2 regions of the Shewanella zhangzhouensis genome follow, and region 1 is predicted to be linked to the other one. Evidence: riboswitches for the same ligand, from Rfam matches in the RefSeq annotation. Region 1 holds a riboswitch; the other holds the start of a gene.
What was found. Region 1 has a riboswitch for thiamine pyrophosphate ahead of K0H63_RS07775 (TonB-dependent receptor). Riboswitches for the same ligand answer to the same signal wherever they lie in the genome.
Positions count from the first base shown of each region.

Region 2: linked by a shared signal. The riboswitch ahead of thiC (phosphomethylpyrimidine synthase ThiC) and the one ahead of K0H63_RS07775 (TonB-dependent receptor) in region 1 are both predicted to bind thiamine pyrophosphate.

Region 1 is NZ_CP080414.1:1,798,299-1,807,517, forward strand. Features, by position in the region: gene K0H63_RS07750 (LuxR C-terminal-related transcriptional regulator) at 1-321, shown strand, start outside; gene K0H63_RS07755 (M61 family metallopeptidase) at 405-2,168, opposite strand; gene hinT (purine nucleoside phosphoramidase) at 2,356-2,709, shown strand; gene K0H63_RS20260 (PaaI family thioesterase) at 2,721-3,710, shown strand; gene K0H63_RS07770 (YcfL family putative periplasmic lipoprotein) at 3,879-4,274, shown strand; TPP riboswitch at 4,475-4,580, shown strand; gene K0H63_RS07775 (TonB-dependent receptor) at 4,634-6,826, shown strand; gene K0H63_RS07780 (hypothetical protein) at 6,891-7,151, shown strand; gene pnuC (nicotinamide riboside transporter PnuC) at 7,155-7,802, shown strand; gene K0H63_RS07790 (phosphotransferase) at 7,799-8,839, shown strand; gene K0H63_RS07795 (DUF6279 family lipoprotein) at 8,903-9,219, shown strand, end outside.
Region 2 is NZ_CP080414.1:2,388,061-2,397,279, forward strand. Features, by position in the region: gene thiE (thiamine phosphate synthase) at 1-1,460, opposite strand, end outside; gene thiC (phosphomethylpyrimidine synthase ThiC) at 1,479-3,491, opposite strand; TPP riboswitch at 3,758-3,856, opposite strand; gene K0H63_RS10405 (hypothetical protein) at 3,988-5,313, opposite strand; gene trhA (PAQR family membrane homeostasis protein TrhA) at 5,896-6,627, shown strand; gene K0H63_RS10415 (error-prone DNA polymerase) at 6,798-9,219, opposite strand, start outside.

The DNA.
Region 1 (9,219 bases):
TTCTTTGACGCCAGTCTGGCAGATATTGGTGAAGGTCTTGGTGAAATCCTGAAAGGTCGCAGCCAAATTCCGGCACAGTTACTGCGCAGCAGCAATGGTGAAGAGTACGAAGAAGACAGTGAGAAACTGACCATTCGTGAGCGTGAAGTGCTGCAGGCACTCTTGTCGGGTAGCACAAATCTCGACATTGCCAACCGACTTTTCGTCAGCGAAAGTACCATCAAAACCCATCTTTACCGTGCATTTCGCAAGATTGGCGTATCCAGCCGTGGTCAGGCCATCGCCTGGGCCCAAACCCATTTGCACGAAGTCCACGTATGACGGTAACGTTATTCTGCGATGAGCAATGCAGATAAGCAGTAAAAAAGGCGTCCAGGACGCCTTTTTTGTTGGCAAAAACGCCGTTAACCAAGCCAGGCGGTGATAGCCCCGGCATCTTCCAGATGCAGTGACACTGTATCCAGCGGTGCCGGCTTAAGTGTCAGGGTTGAGGTCATCAATTCGTCGCGGCGGAAGAAATGCAGTGCCAGCTCATCACCTTCGTTGTAACTGTTAAGCACGTTTTCAAGATTGGCAGTGGCCTGAAGCCCATCCACGGCAATCAGTAAGTCACCGGCCGATAAACCGGCCAGATGCGCGCTGCCGGACTCTGCCACCGTTTGAATTCTCACCCCCAATGCCTCGGCCTTGAATTTGGCACCAAGGGACAGTGTCAGTGGTGAAGGTTTACCGCCTCCGGTGTCGTTTTGACCGCTGGCGGCCCTAAGCTCCATACGAACACCAAACTCGGCAAGAAGCGGAGCAAGGGGTAAGTCGTCTGTGTTGTCCAGGTAGGCAAAAATATCGCTCACATCCCGGCCAAGAAGCTCTGCCACCAGTGCCTGATGGCTCTCTTCCTCCGTGCCTTTACCGGTCAGGCCGAAGCGCGTCCATAACAGGCGCATCAGGGAGTCCAGGCTCTCTTTACCTGCGGTTTCCTTTCGGATAACGAGGTCCAGGTACAGGCCAAAGAGCGCCCCCTTGGTGTAGTAACTCACGATGGCGTTTTGGGCATTCTCATCCTGCTTGTAGAACTTGGTCCAGGCATTGAAGCTCGAATCCCTGAGGCTTTGCTTGAAACGGCCAACCCCACGGTATACCCGGGTCATGGTTTCACTGAGCATGTCCAAATAGGTTTGGGTATCAACTTTGCCTGCTTTCAGCGTCAGCAGGTCGTCATAGTAGGACGTGAGTCCTTCGTAGGCCCACAGTTGCCGGGTGTAGCTTTCACTGTCCAGCGCATAGGGAATAAAGGTGGCGGGTTTGATCCGTTTGACGTTCCAGCTGTGGAAATACTCATGGCTGCACAGGGATAAATAGGTGCGATAGTCCTTGTTGACTTTGTCATCCATGGACAGCGGCAAATCTTTGCGTGAGCACACCAGCGCCGTGGACCTGCGGTGCTCCAATCCGCCAAAGCCGTTGTCCAATACCATGGTCATAAACAGGTATTCATCGAAGGGGGCAGGCGTACCAAACAGTTGTATCTGGGTTTCGCAGATGGCTTTTAAATCCTGGCACAGTCGCTCCATATCGCAGCGATGGCGGCCGGTCAGCACGACGTGGTGGGGCACACCACAGGCCTCAAAGCTTGCCTGGGTAAAGTCACCCATTTCCACCGGATGGTCGATAAGGGCGTCATAGTTTTCGGCTTCAAAGGCGCCAAATCGCCAGGCATCACCGCTGCGCCTTTGCAGTGTAGTCGCCACTCGCCAATGGTTGAGGGCAATCTCGGTCGGCGCCTGAATTTCAACCCGCAGCGGCCTGTCGGTTTGACCTTCTACCGCCAGGAACACACTGGAGCCGTTGAAAAATCCATGGGTCATATCCAGATGAGCACTGCGCACTGACAGGTCGAATGCGTACACCTGATATGACAGTACCAGCGGCTCTGTAGAGCGGTTTTCCACTTGCCAACGTTGTTTATCGAGTTGAGTGAGAGCGACGGGATTATTCCCTTGCCAGGCTTTGATGCCAATCAGATTGCGGGCAAAGTCACGCACCATATACGAGCCCGGGATCCAGGCTGGCAACGAAAGCACTTGGTGAACACCGGGGGTTGGGATCTCCAGATTGACCTCAAACAGATGAGCCTTGGGATCACTTGGAATAATGCGGTAGCGGATCATAATGGTTCCCGAAATCAATGATGCAGGCATGCTGCCAAATTCCAGCTCTGTTGGCAAAGGGAGTTGGCTTTTCTCTTACCCAAATGTGCTGGGTCTTGCTATGATAAGCCCATTGAATTCAAGGCAGAAAACAGCCACTTTTTCCTCAGGAATGGATAGCCAACCCTGACAGCATATGGAGTTCACCATGGCCGAAGAAACCATTTTCAGCAAAATTATCCGCCGCGAAATCCCTGCCGATATCCTGTATCAGGATGAACTGGTGACCGCGTTTCGCGATATTGCCCCCAAGGCGCCGACCCATGTGTTGATAGTGCCCAATCATCTTATTCCCACTGCCAATGACGTGAAGGCATCGGATGAGCTGGCACTCGGCCGTATGTTTACCGTGGCCGCCAAGCTCGCGGACGAAGCGGGTATTGCCAAAGATGGTTATCGACTCATCATGAACTGTAACAGTCATGGTGGCCAGGAGGTTTACCATATTCACATGCACCTGGTGGGCGGCGAGCCTTTGGGCCCCATGCTTGCCCAGCGCTGATTGGCGGTGTTATGAAAGTTAATCCGGATTTTTTTGAGCTCACGCCGCTGGCACAACGCTTTGTCAGCCAGCTGGCCCAGTGTCGGCGTCTGGGTATCAAGGTGCATGAAGGCAGTGAGCATCATGTACTTTTGGAGCTGCCCTATAGTCAGGCGCTGATTGGCTACCCTGATACCGGGGTTATCCACGGCGGGGTTATCACCACCCTGATAGACACAGCCAGCGGCACGGCCGTGGTCTGCGCCATTCAGGAGAAATTCCAAACCCTGGAAATTTCGCCCACCCTGGATTTGCGGGTCGACTATATGCGTCCGGCCGAACCCGGCAAGAGTGTGTATGCCTTTGCCGAATGCTACCGCTTATCATCCAACATCGCCTTTACCCGTGCCATCGCCTATCAGGACAGCATAGATGAGCCCATTGCCCATGCGGTTGGCTCCTTTATGCGTATCAGCCCTGAGATGGTGGGGGAAACCTTCCGCAATGCGCTCTTGGAAGACAACGTGATCCTTGGCCCTGTGGTGACTGAACTTGCCCATTGTCCCGATGAGGGCAAAAGTCCCAAACCCATGGATGTGAAGGAAATTGTGCGCCGGGTGGCCGAGCTCAATGACTTTGGTCATCTGCTGGAGCAAGTGCCCTATGCCCGTTTCATCGGTATGGAAGTGGAGCGATTTGGCGATGAGCTGGTGTGCCGCTTGCCCTCACGGGACGCCAATATTGGCAATCCCGTGCTGCCCGCCATTCATGGCGGTGTGATTGCCGGTTTTATGGAAATGTCGGCAATTGTGCAGTTAATGGTATTTATGCAAACCTCGAGAGTGCCAAAAGTAGTCGACTTTTCAATTGATTATCTGAGGGCTGGTCTGCATAAGGATACCTTTGCCGAGTGTATTATTACCCGGCAGGGGCGGCGGGTTGCCAATGTAAACATCAGTTGCTGGCAAACCAACCGCAAACAGCTGATAGCCACGGCCAGGGCGCACTTCCTGATTGATTAAGCTGTCTGGTTAATACTGTAGGCTTCACTCTAATCAGCGGGTATTCAGCAAAGTGCGACTACACTGACGCAGGTACGCTGGCGAGGATGACACAGGTTTTTTATGCTTAATTTGGTCTGAAGCCTGACGGCACAGGCGCTGCGTATGGTTTCCAAAACAGGAGGTTCTATGAAGATTGCAAAGCTGGTTTTACTGGTGGCCCTTGTGGTGCTTGCCGGTGGCTGCGCCAAGCATACGGCAGGGATTTCGGCGTCGTCGTCGGGGGAGACCCGGGTCGATAACAGCACCTTTGGTCGAGAGGTGTCTGTGGGGGAACTTAAAATGAGCAGCAGCGGAGACTTGCTCACGGCCCATGCGCTCATTCAGAGTCGGGTGGCTACCGATCTCAGGCTGCAGTATCGCTTTACCTGGTACGATACCCAGGGACTGGTGATTGACGGAGAAGGGCAGAGCTGGCAGTCGCTTAAACTCCACGGCATGCAGCAGATGCAAGTCAGCTCGGCGGCGCCCAATCCATCCGCCAGCCGTTATGAGGTCTATGTGCGCAAGGCATTTTCCAACTAAGCTGCGCTGGCGCTCGATGGTCATGATTAAACACCGGCATTGCCGGTGTTTTTGTTGCTGCGGGCTTATTGTGTGTACTTTACCTTTGTGTGCTGTTTCTCACACCGGTGACTTACCCAGAGCTGCTGTCACGGGAGTGAAAATTTCCACCCGAGGTTTGCAACAAAAGTATCATCCCGGTGGAATATGGGCGTATAATTGGCCGCGCCAAGGGGTGTCTGCTGTATGCAGACTGAGATGTCTTCGGACAAACCCTTAGAACCTGATCCGGCTGATACCGGCGTAGGAATGGGCTGATACTGCAAATTGATTGCCACTCCGAGCTTGCCGGATCTCATACAAATTTTGTTGAGGTCCAAATGTTTACTAAATCCCGTATTCCCCTGTTTGCCCTGGCACCCGTGTCTTTGGCCGTATGTTCGTCGCTGGCCTTTGCCGCCGACAGCAAGGCTACCGCTGAAGAAAATCCCATGGAAGTGATGCTGGTGACGGCCGATTTTCGGGGACTCTCGGTTGAAAAAATTCCCTCCAGCGTGACCGTGATTGATGCCCAGAAGATAGAAGATGAAGGGGCTCAGCACTTTGAAGATATTTTGGGTTCGGTGGCCAATTTCAACTGGTCCGGTGGCACCTCCAGGCCCCGTTATTTTCAGATCCGCGGTGTAGGCGAGCAGGAAGACTACAAGGGCGCGCCCAACTCATCCGTTGGCTATTTGATTGACGATATCGACCTGTCAGGCCTGGGCATGGTGTCCAGCATGTACGATCTGCAGCAAGTCGAAGTACTTCGTGGTCCTCAGGGTACCCGCTATGGCGCCAATGCGCTGGCTGGGCTGATTTACCTTAAGAGCAACGACCCCACAGAGCAGTTTGAACACGGCGCCCAGCTGAGCATCGGCAATGACAATCTCAGAACCTTCGCCGGTTTCAGCTCCGGCCCCATGATGGACTCTGGGGAACTGCTGTACCGTGTTGCCATTGAACAGCACCGCCAGGACGGTTTTCGTGACAACCTGTACCTTGGCCGTTCAGACACCAACGAGCGTGATGAACTGAGTTTCAGAACCAAGGTGCGCTGGTATGCCAACGACCATACTCAGGTAGACTTCACCCTGATGCACGCCGACTTTGACAATGGTTACGATGCCTGGACGCTGGATAACAATGGCTTTGATACCCTGACCGACATGCCGGGCACAGATGCCCAGCGCACCACGGGTGTGGGCTTGAAGGTGCTGTACGATGGCTTTGATAAGGCCGAGTTAACCTCGCTGACCAGCTTTGCCGGAACTGACCATCATCACGGTTACGATGGCGACTGGGCGAACCCCGAATATTGGGCCGCACGCCAGTGCACCGATGATTACGATGTCAACGGTAATGGTGACTATGCTGAGCTCCTGCCATGCGAATACGATTACACCTGGGATAAGCGCGGCGATCGCAGCACTGTGTCCCAGGAGTTCCGTTTGGCCAGTAACGAGGCCGGCAAGATTTGGGGTGACAGCACTGCCTGGCTCGTTGGCCTGTATGGTATGCAGCTTAAAGAAGACAACGACCTCGCTTCTTTTTACAACGGTTGGCCAGATGAAGCCCTGCGCTCCAGCTATGAAGCGACCAACCTGGCCATCTTCGGTCAGCTCGACAGCGACCTGGGGCAGGAGATAAACCTGTCCGTGGGGCTGCGTCTTGAGCGTCGTGATGCCGATTACAGCGATGATGCAGGGGATGCCTTTGACCCATCTGAGACCATGTGGGGAGGCCATATTGCCATCGGCAAGCAGCTGAATGAGCAGCATAATCTCTATGGCCGCATTGCCCGCGGTTACAAGGCGGGCGGCTTTAACATGTCGCTGCCTGCTGAGTTTGCCGATAAGAAGGAGTTCGATACCGAAGTCCTCTACAACTACGAAATTGGTCTTAAGTCGAGCTTCCTAGAAGGCAACTTCGACACCAATCTGGCACTGTTCTTTATGGACAGACAAGATCAGCAGGTATCGGCATCCCAACAGGACCCTGCCAAACCCCAGCGTTTCGTTCTCTTTACCGAAAATGCCGGCAGCTCAACCAATTACGGGGCCGAGCTTGACCTGAACTGGTATGCCACCGATAACCTGCACTTCTACGGCAGCCTGGGCTATCTCAAAGCTGAGTACGGTGACTACAGCTATCAGGACAAATATGGCAGCCTGGTCGACCTCTCTGGCCGCGAGTTGGCACATGCACCCAATTGGACCTGGTCACTGGGCACCACCTGGCGTGCCGACTCAGGCTTTTTTGCCAACCTCAATGCCAATGGCAAGAGCAAGTTCTACTATTCAGACTCCAACGACTCAGTTTCCAAAGACTATGCAGTGCTCAATGCCCGCGCAGGCTATGAAGGCGATATCTGGTCTGTCTATGTATGGGGACGCAATCTGCTGGATGAAGAATATGGTGTCCGGGGATTCTATTTTGGCAATGAGCCGGATAATGGCTGGGCGGACAAGCAATATATCCGCTTTGGCGATCCCCGCGCTTTTGGCGTGACCCTGGATGTGCGTTTTCTGTAATTGAAATGATTGAATCCGGGCGCGCATGTAAGCGCGCCCGCGAAGCTTGATGAGGAACCTAATGATGAAACTCACCGCTGAAATCAGCATGTATCCACTGCATGATAATTACCTCGAGCCCATCCGCTGGTTTATCGGCAGGCTCGACAGTTACCCGCAAATTGTCCGTCGCACCAACGCCATGGCAACTCAGGTGCAGGGCGACTATGCCGAGGTGATGGCTATGCTGGCCAGCGAAATGCAGGCGGCACACGAAAAATTCGGCAAGGCTGTGTTTGTCTGCAAGTTTATTGGCGGCGAACTCGACCTGTCCCACTCGGAGTAACCCATGCAGGCGGATTTTTGGGGCTGGCTTGGCGGAGCCTTTCACAGCGCCTTTGGTGAAATGCAGGTGCTGTCGGCCTGGGAAGGGGTTGCCGTGATACTGGCCATGGCCTACTTGCTGCTGGCGATGAAACGCAGCCGCTGGTGCTGGGCAGCGGCCTTTGCCAGCACAGCCATTTACACGGTGCTCTTTTATGAAGTCGCGCTGCTGATGGAGTCGGCGCTGAATGTGTACTACATGGGCATGGCCATTTACGGCTATTGGCTGTGGCGTCAGGATGGCCAGGATGAACTCAAAGTCCAGCGTTGGCCGCTTAAACAGCATCTGGGCATCATAGCGCTGACCTCTATCGCATCCCTTGCAGTGGGGCATTTGATGGCCACCTTTACCGAGGCCTCATTCCCGTATCTCGATGCGGCAACCACCTGCTTTGCGGTGATGACCACCTTCCTGGTGGCGAAAAAGGTGTTGGAGAACTGGCTTTATTGGGTGGTGATAGATGTGGTGTCCATCTACCTCTACCTCAGTAAGGGATTGATGATGACGTCCCTGCTGTTTGTGTTCTACGTGGGGCTGGCGGTGGCCGGTTACTTCGTGTGGCGTGCGGCGGCGGCCGAGCAGCGCCCCCCCGAGCTGGCGCTTAAGTCATGACAATGCCTCTGGCGACCAAGCCAAGCGAGGAATCCCGGACGCAATCGCTTCCGGGTATTACCGACGAGGTGCTCGCATTTATTGCCGATACCGGTTTTTTCGCCGATGGGTATCGCCTCGAGCCGCTGACCCGGGGGCTGAGTAACCATAACCTGGCGCTCTTTGCCCGCGAAGGTGCCTATGTGCTGCGGGTGAACCGCGATGAGAGCAGCGCCTTTTGTCAGCGGGCCTTTGAAGCAGACAACTGGCGCCTTGCGGCGACAGCGGGACTCGCGCCGACCTTGATGGCCCAAAGCGCCGATGGCCGCTGTTATCTCTCTCCCTTGCTGGACGATGGTGGCTGGCAGCAGCGCTATCAGGAAGTCCCCCTGAGTCAATTTCGCCCCGGTTTAGCGTCTCAAACGGATACTTGCCATCCAAATACAACCACGGCCTCTAAAATTGCACAGGAATGCACAGGCCCTTCAGACGCGGCCCGGCTGCTGCTCGACTTGCTGCTGGGACTGCAGGCCTTGCCGGTGCCGACCAATGTAAAAGGTTTTGCCACCCAGTGGCAGGATTATGAGTTGGCGCTGGAAGCGAGCAAATCGCAATGGGCCCGGGATCCCCGCTGGTGTATGGCCTATGAGGCACTGGCTGCAGAATTTGCCAATGTTGAGGCTGCCATGGCGCGCCTCGAAGCCATGGGGCTTGCTTACCAGTACAGTCATCGGGATCTCACGCCCCATAATTTGCTTCGTCATCAGGGCAAATTGTTTTGCATCGATTTTGAATATGCCTGCGCCTCACACCCCTTGTGGGATCTTGCCGCCGTGCTGGCAAGCCACAATTTGTCGGCGCCAGAGCGTACTGCACTGATGAACGCCTACCTTTATGCCCATCCACAGCTGGAGTCCTCCATGTCTGCGAGGGTGGTGGATGCGGTGGCACTGCATTGGTATTTTGGCGCTATCTGGGCGCTGCTGATGGCAGGGGAGTCGGGGGATGAAGACTATCTTTGCTGGTTTCACAGATACTTACAATTGGCCAAGAGTTGACGCCTTGTCCATTTCCGCTGGCCCTTGTTACCCTTCCCTAAGCCATAACAGAAAAGGACATCTATGAAACGTGCTCTGGCAGTAATGGGTCTGGCGCTTTTTTTACTCGCGGGTTGCTCGACCAAGATGAGTTACTACTTCCTCGATTGGGCCATTGAGTGGGAGTTGGATGACTATGTGGATTTAAACCGCGACCAGCAGAAGCAATTTGATGCGGTGCTGGACGAGTTTATCGACTGGCATCGCCGTGAGGAGCTGCCCCGCTATGTGGCTCAGCTGGAAAGCATCAAGCAACAGATGCTTTCCGGTACCTTAACACCCGCCGCCTGGGCCGAAGAGGTCAACTATGCCCAGTCTCACTGGTTTCGGCTGTTTGAACA
Region 2 (9,219 bases), 590 kb from region 1:
TTACCCGCCTCTATGCCACCAATCGCCACGGTTGGCACAGCTGTGCTGACAATCTTCGCGAGCAGTGCCAGCGTATCCAGCCCCTGTGGTTTGGAAGGCATTTCCTTGGTGGTAGTGGGAAAAATATGCCCGAGGGCGAGGTAGCTCGGGTTAAGCTCAAGTGCCAGCAAGGCCTCAAACAGCCCGTGACTCGACAGCCCAAGGGCCATGCCAGCTTCAGCGATGGCATCCAGCGGCACTGTCTCTATATCTTCCTGCCCAAGATGCACCCCAAAAGCGCCATGGCTGATGGCAAGGCGCCAATGGTCGTTGATAAAGACGCGCGCCTTATGCTGCCTGCCAAGGGCAATGGCGCGGATGATGTCCGCTTCAGCCGCGCTGCCCGGGCTAATTTCGCCCTTGATGCGCAGCTGAATGGTGTTGGCACCCGCTTCAAGCAATCCTTCAAGCATGTCGATATCGGCCACCACAGGATAAACGCCCACATCACGCCCAAGGCGCGTAAACCCCTTGGTTGGCACCCTGTGACTGCGGCTCTCATGCAAGCGATGAATCGATGCCATAGCGGTAAGGGACCCAGGCATGCCGGTTCGGGCCAGTGGTCCGGGGCCTGCACCTACAGCGCTTGCCTGCCTGAGCCCCTCAAATACATAGGCTTTGGCCAGCAGCACCGCATCGGGCAGCACCAACCCCTTGGCGACAAAGGCGGCAATGGCACTTGAAAGCGTGCAGCCGCTGCCGTGATTGTGCACAGTCGCGACCCGCTCACCGCTGAGCCAAAATCCCTGACGCCTGTGCAGCGGAGAAATGGTAGCGATATCCCCCAGCAGCAACAGATCCCTGGCCTTCGACTGCTGCCAGGGACAATCTCCACCTTTGGCAAGCACGCTGCCGCCAAAGCGGCGCCACAGTATGTCGGCGGCAATCGCCAGGGCATCATCATCCGCCAGCAACTTGCCGGTCAGGTGCGACAGCTCCGCCTTGTTGGGGGTGATAAGGCTGATTTTTCCGCCAAAGGGACTGAAATCGAGCCCGCTGGCAGACGCCGCGCCTTGATCGCTCGATGCCGCCTGCTGCAACTCGTCACCGCATGAGGCCACCATCACGGGGTCAAGAATAACCGGCACGCCAGGCAGATTATCGCCAAGCCAGTGCGCGAGAAACTCAAGCTGCGCCTGATTGGCGATAAGGCCGATTTTCACCGCTGCCGGGTACAAATCTGCCTTCAATGCCTCAAGCTGAGCCGCAAGCATGGCCGGGCTGACCGGCTCGACCGCCGTGACCGCCACCGAGTTTTGTGCAGTGATGGCGGTTATCACGCTGCAGCCATGGCAGCCAAGGTCATGCAGCGTCAGCAAGTCGGCCTGAATACCGGCGCCGCCGCCACTGTCGGAGCCGGCGATGGTCCAGACCACTGGCCTTGCCGCCAGTTCGCTTTCATTCAAGGGATTTGCAGCCATAGCCTTGCCCTCGCCCATTTACACCAGTTCCTGCTCGGCCTTGCGCGCCGCATCGACGTGGGCCTCACTGTAAAGCGCGCTGCCGGTTTCTTTAAAGGTGGCCGACATCTTGTCCATACCCGCCTTGGCATAGCTTTCTGCTTTGGAATAGCTGTCAGCAGCGCCCACTTCCACCGTTTGCACAGCGTCGGGGTTCTTGTTGGCTGGATTCTCTAAGCTGGCTGCATTCTCCAAACTGGCAGCATAGTCGCGCACGTCCTGGGTGATTTTCATCGAGCAGAACTTGGGGCCGCACATGGAGCAAAAGTGGGCAACCTTGGCCGACTCCTGCGGCAGAGTTTCGTCGTGATAGGCTCGGGCGGTATCGGGATCCAGCCCGAGGTTGTACTGATCTTCCCAGCGAAACTCGAACCGTGCTTTGGAGAGTGCATTGTCGCGAATTTGCGCGCCGGGATGCCCCTTGGCCACATCGGCTGCGTGGGCGGCAATCTTGTATGCGATAAGGCCTTGTTTTACATCTTCCTTGTTGGGCAGGCCGAGGTGCTCTTTGGGCGTTACGTAGCAGAGCATGGCGCAGCCGTACCAGGCAATCATCGCCGCGCCAATGCCTGAGGTGAAGTGATCGTAGCCCGGAGCTATGTCGGTGGTCTGGGGGCCCAAGGTATAAAACGGCGCCTCGGCGCAGTGCTCAAGCTGCTTGTCCATGTTCTCCTTGATGAGCTGCATGGGGATATGCCCGGGGCCTTCAATAATGGTTTGCACATCGTATTCCCAGGCGATTTTCACAAGCTCGCCAAGGGTTTCGAGCTCAGCAAACTGGGCTTCGTCATTGGCATCGGCAATGGAGCCCGGGCGCATGCCATCCCCAAGCGACAGTGACACGTCGTAGGCGGCGCAAAGCTCGCAGATCTCACGGAAATGGGTGTAAAGGAAGTTTTCTTTATGATGGCTTAAACACCACTTGGCCATGATAGAGCCGCCGCGGGACACTATGCCGGTAACCCGCTTGGCGGTCATGGGCACGTAGCGCAAGAGCACGCCCGCGTGGATGGTGAAGTAATCCACGCCCTGCTCGGCCTGCTCAATCAGGGTATCGCGGAACACTTCCCAGGTTAGATCTTCTGCGATGCCGTTGACCTTCTCCAGCGCCTGATAGATGGGCACTGTGCCAATGGGCACCGGCGAGTTGCGCACTATCCACTCGCGGGTCTCGTGAATATAGCGGCCGGTGGACAGGTCCATCACGGTGTCTGCGCCCCAGCGGGTAGACCACACCAGCTTTTCCACCTCTTCCTCGATGGAAGACGTCACCGCCGAGTTGCCGATATTGGCGTTCACCTTCACCAAAAAGTTGCGGCCGATGATCATAGGCTCAGCTTCCGGGTGGTTGATGTTGGCCGGAATAATCGCCCGGCCACGGGCCACTTCGTCCCGGACAAACTCAGGGGTGATGGATTTGCCAACCAAAGCGCCAAAGGCTTCGCCTGGCTTTTTGCGGTTAAGCTGCTCGTCGGTGACTTCATCGCGGGCCATGTTTTCACGGATGGCGATGTATTCCATCTCCGGGGTGATAATACCCTGACGGGCATAGTGCAGCTGGGTGACCCTCTTGCCCGCCTTGGCGCGGCGCGGCTTTGGCAGCACGTCAAAACGCAGGTGATCGAGCCCCTCATCGGCGAGGCGCTGCTGGGTAAAGTTGGATGAGGCGCTGTTTAGCTCCTCGGTATCGCTACGCGCTAAAATCCAGTCTTCACGCAGCTTGGGCAGCCCCTGGCGCACATTGATGTCGGCATCGGGATCTGAATAAGGTCCGGCGCAGTCGTATACCTTGATGGGCGGATTGGCTTCGAAGGTTTCTTCGCCGCGGGTGTTCACGATACGGGTATCGGTTTGATGAATTTGACGCATGCCCACCTGGATATCAGGCCGGGAGCCTTCAATGAAAATCTTTTCGGAATTGGGGTGCAATAGCGGCTTTAAGTTATCGATAAAGTCCTGGGCGGCTTTACGGGTTTCGCGGCGGTTTGACATCAGCAATCTCACTTTTGGTTTCAAAATGGAGTTGCTTGTCGGGGGAGAAAATTGAGCAGTTGAATCAGCGGCGACGACAGTTTTGCAGTGTTTTCAGCGCTGTCTGGCGTCTCATTCACCCCGGTTGCCTGGCAAACTCTCCGCGTTTTTCAGCTGAGTTTTTGCGTTGCTGGCCACTTGGTCATCAGTTTGCGGCGGGCTTTCGCCTCATTTTTCGGCTTATCTTCCGGTTTATTTTCCGGCTTAAGCTGCTGACACTAACTGGGGTGGATTTGATGCTTGTTTCCTTCGCAGGTTCTAACCTGATCAGGTTCAACGGATCCCGAATAAACGGTCTCAGCCCTAAGGCACTCCGACAAGTGCTGGCAGTATAGGCTTAAGCGAAGGCCAATGACAATAGCCACGAATGGGAAATTTATTCACGAAAGCAATGAGGCATTAATTACTTTAATTTCATGAACATTGCCCAATCTAAAGTCATTAGGATGAAAATAGTTCAACGCAAATCCTGCTTGCCCATCAATGCAAGGTACTTGTTGATACCTTCTTTAAGCGCCTTTTTTACCCTGTCCTCACCACAGCGAAATGGAAAACCCAGATTCTCGGCATGGGGATTAATGGGCGTTGGCACCTTCACCACCCGGTAGCAGGTATCGCCGGATTTTACGATGCGATTGGGATCTATGTCGGAGTCCAGGGTATTGGGTTTATAGAAATCATCGGCACTTGGTACCAGCAGCACTTCCATCTCGGGCAGAAGCTCCGACATGCCACGCCCCGCCGCATTCATGTGAACGGTCTGCTCGTCGGCGTAACTCTGCGATAAGGCATTCAACGCCTGAGCGTTTTGGCGCGCCACAAAACGGCTGGCGGGAGTCGAGAAATCAAGCTGACTGTGCTCAGATGGTGCGGGCGTCTCTATCGGCGGCAGAGATTCCCGCCGAGCCTTCTGCGCCGATTCAACTGCAGGCTGTGCTGGGAGCGGTTCATCTTTGATAGGGGCAGGCTCTTTTGGCGCTGTAGACAAGGCTGGCTCGATGGGCGCATTTTGCTCGTTCACTTGTTCACGCTTAACCTGTTCGGGTTCGGGTTCGGATTGAGGTTTGACTGCAGCGGGGTCCGATGGATTCGCCTCTGGCGGCTGTTCAATTGGCTGTTTTGGCGTGCTGAACACCAAATAGGATTGCAACGCCTTGGGCTGGTTGGCGCGCTCATCCAGCGCCGCGCTTAATGAACCCAGCTGCGGTGCCAACTGCCAGGCAAGCAGCCCCAAAACTGCAAGGTGCACCAGGGTAACGGGCAGCAGCAATTTAAGCGGCAGTGTCTGCCTAACGTCGATTCTGTCGCGCTCCAGGGTTTTATCTTGCTGTGCCGTTTGTTCTTGTTTTACGGTTTCTTGTTGTTTTACGGTTTCTTCTTGTTCAGCAGTTTCTGGCCGCGCCCCGCCATCAAGTTGCATAAAGGCCGTGAAGGCCGGAACCATTAAAGAGCCGCTGGTATGGTTAGTGCGCTCAATGCCAAGTTTAATATTGTCACCGTCTCGGGCAGGCAAAACGGGTGCAGCCAGGTGCAGCTGAGGTACATCCTTCGGGGTTCGAGTGGCAAACAAACTCAGCAAAGCCACGGAGCCATCATCCAGCCTGTCGTGCCTATGGGCATGGATAGGCTGCGGCGCAGGTGCCAAGGAGTCACCCAATCCGTTCGATTTATCCTCTTCAGCACATGCTTCGTGGCCGCCGGATTGAATGCTGCTTTCCTGCATACCCGGTGTTTTCAATTGGGGATTACGGCTGGAGTCATTGCTGTTACTGCTGTTGGTCAAACGCCTTTCCTTTTCCCTGGGCTCTTGCGTGAGCTTTTCCCTGATTTTCTGGCCTTTTGGCTGGGCTCGGTTTTACTTTATTTGTGCTGACGCTTTACTTGGGCTTACGCGTGACTTTATCTGAACCTGCACGCAGGTTTACCGGGGCTTGGTTTCCTTCTCGAGCTTCAAGCTTCAGCCTTCAGTGCTCCTGGGACTGTGAACTGTCCCCAGAGTCCAGAGTCCAGAGTCCAGAGTCCGGTGCCAATGTTGTTTCTTTTCTCCTGGAACCAGTAGTTGAACTTACCAGGCGAACTAAATTGCAGCGCCTGATAATTCACCCGCTTAAAGCCGCCACTAACCATATCGCTATTGGAACAGAGCCAAGCTGCAAAAGTTCCTGATTGGTTATCATCTCGCGCAGCCTGCTGCCAATCTTAAAGGGGTGAGATTTTGCCTTACCCCAAGGCGCCCTATTCAATGCATTGATTTAAAACAGATAAAAATATTTAAGCGTACACTTGTACTCTTTTTTGTGGTGTTTGCGGAAAGTGAATGTTAGATTAACGACTCTAATGCTAAGCCCTGTCCCAAGAGTTCATAATGCCGTCAATGCAAGCCAGCAGCGTATCAGATCCCGCTCCCGTTAATGCTCCGAAAAATGCCTCCACGGATGCTTATGGCAGCGCCAGCCCAGCCGCTTATTGCGAGCGGGAAGAACTGGCCAATACCTTAAGCCACGGCATTGGCGTGCTGGCGGCGCTGCTTGGCACAGCGGCCATGTTGTATGACAGCATCGGCCATTTGAGTTTGCTGCAAACCTTGGGCGTTGGCCTTTATGGCCTGAGTATGGTGCTGCTGTTTGCCTGCTCTACCGCCTATCACTGGGCCAAATCACCTGCACTTAAGCGTAAACTCAAACTGTTTGACCACTGCGCCATTTATCTTTTGATTGCGGGAACTTACACACCTTTTGTACTCATTACCCTTGAAGGCGCCGGTGTCGATTGGGTACTGGCTGCTATCTGGTTACTTGCGCTTGGCGGTATTGGATTCAAGCTTCTGTTTTTACATCGCTTTAAAGCATTCAGCCTGGTGCTGTACCTTGCAATGGGCTGGTTGTGTGTGGCGGTGCTCGACAAGATGATCGCAGGCATGACCGACACCGGCTTTACCCTGCTGCTCACCGGCGGCCTGTTCTACAGCCTGGGAGTGGTGTTTTATGCGGTGAAACGCATTCCCTTTAATCATGCCATTTGGCACCTGTTTGTGCTTGGCGGCGCCATCAGTCACTTCCTGTGCATTTACCTCACGGTGATCCCCAAGGGCCAGTAAGCAAAGGTCAGAGCACCAAATGGCATAAAAACTGAGACGCAAATGCAGTTCCTCTTTATGCCAGTGGTTTGCCAAACACCTATGCCCGCCAGCCTGTTGTTCACCAATCTGCTTGCCGATAACGGTACTCTGTTGACGTTGACGCTCAGCTTCCCTGTGAGCGCTCAGTGCTAGTGAAAATCCCGCGAGGCCACTTTGAGGCTATCGAGCAAGTGCGAGATATCCTCAAGCCGACCTGCCACCACATGGGTCACGCCATCGGCATGTTCCACTGTGCCATTTACTTTCAAAATGGTTGATGTCAAATACGGCTTTCGCTGCGCCCTTGCTGTGCCCATCCACACAATCAGGTTAGTGTTGCCAGTTTCATCTTCCAGGGCAATAAAGGTAACGCCCGATTCAGTACCGGGTCGCTGCCTGCCGGTCACCACACCGGCAACAGTTACCAGCTGCCCATGACGGGTGTCCTCAAGCGCTTTTGCTGTCAAAGTTTTTCCAAGCAAACCAGCGGTTCGCAACAATGCCATCGGATGTTGCCCCAGACTTAGCCCCTTGCTGCGATAATCCGCCTTGAGGCACTGCACCGCATTGGGGGCACTAAGGCTTGGCTCTGCGCCTCCTGGCAGCAGCGGCTCTGGTAAGTCATCAAACAGTGGCAGGCTTGCCTGGCGGGCCGACAATTGCCAGCGGCTTTGAAATCGGTGGCCACTGAGTAACCTGAAGGCATCGGCAGCAGCAAGCAGCTCCAAAGCGTGCCTGTCGAGCAAGACGCTGACCTCACTCAAGTGCGCAAAACCCGCCGCTGGGCGAGCGGCAACCAACCTTTGCATAGCCTGCTCTTTCAGGCCCTTAACCTGCCTGAATCCGAGCCGTATCCCAAAGTCGGTGGCAGTCTTCACCAGGCTGCTGTCCCACTGGCTGTGATTGATACACACATCAAACACCTCCACCCCATGACGACGCACGTCCTGCAACAGCTGCGATGGGCTGTAAAACCCCATCGGCTGGCTGTTCAGCAGCGCGCAGCAAAAGGCCGCCGGGTGATAAAACTTAAGATAAGCAGAGACATAGGCTAACAGCGCAAAGCTTGCCGAGTGGGATTCAGGAAAGCCATACTCGCCAAAGCCCTGAATTTGGCGAAAGATCTGCCGGGCAAAATCTTCGCTGTAGCCCCGTGCGGCCATACCATCCAGCAGTTTTTGCTCAAAGGGCCACAGCTTACCGGTATGCTTCCAACTGGCCATGGCCCGGCGCAGCGCATCCGCCTCACCGCCACTGAAACCTGCGGCCACCATGGCAAGCTTGATCACCTGTTCCTGAAAAATCGGCACCCCCATGGTGCGCTCAAGCACGGCTTTGACTGCCTCGCTGGGGTAAGTCACCGCCTCCAGTCCTTTGCGGCGCCTCAGGAACGGATGCACCATGTCACCCTGAATTGGCCCAGGGCGCACAATCGCAATTTGGATAACCAGATCGTAATAGCATGCAGGCCTGAGCCTTGGCAGCATGGACGTTTGCGCCCGGGACTCCACCTGAAACACCCCCATGCTGTCGCCGCGGCTGAGCATACGATAGACATTGGGATCTTCGGCTTTGATTGACCGCATGCCAAAGGGCTGCTGATGACGACTGATAAGCTCAAAACACTTACGAATGGCAGTTAGCATCCCCAGCGCCAGCACGTCCACTTTCAGTAGCCCCAGCGCCTCCAGATCGTCCTTATCCCACTGGATCACGGTTCTGTCTTCCATGGCGGCGTTTTCCACCGGCACCAGCTCGGCCAGTGGCCCGGCGGAAATCACAAAGCCGCCTACATGCTGGGATAAATGACGCGGAAACCCGAGCAAGGACTGCACAAGGTAGCCAAACATGTCGGCGCCAGGCAACTGTGCGGCCAATTGTTCGCGCCAGGGGTGACTCGGATCGCGCCTGTCAATGCCCTGAATGAGTCTCGCCACCAGCTCTCTGTCCAGCCCCAGCACCTTGCCTACTTCCCCCATGGCGCTTTTCAGCCGATAGGTGATCACACTCGCGGCCAGCGCCGCCCGGTGGCGACCGTATTTGCGGTAAATGTACTGGATCACTTCTTCGCGGCGCTCATGCTCAAAGTCCACATCGATATCCGGCGGCTCGTGGCGTTCTTTGGAAATAAAGCGCTCAAACAGCATATTGACCCGGGTGGGATCCACTTCGGTGATCCCAAGACAAAAACACACCACCGAATTGGCCGCCGAGCCGCGCCCCTGATGCAAAATCCGCTTGCGTCTGGCGAAGCGGACTATGTCGTAAATGGTGAGAAAAAAATACTCGTATTCAAGCTCATGGATAAGCTTAAGCTCGGCCAGGTACTGGCGTTTTACCGCCGTTGGCACCGTCAAGCCGTAGCGGCGCCGGGCGCCTTTGGCCACCTCCCGGGCAAGGTATTCACTGGCGTTTAAGCCAGCAGGCACCAGCTCGGCCGGGTACTCGTACCTGAGTTCAGCCATCGAAAACCGGCACTGGCTGGCAATCTTCTGGGTGTTGGCAATCCACTCCTGCGGATAACGGCGATGGATGCTGCCAAGGGGCCGCAAGTAATGCTCAGCGTTCTGG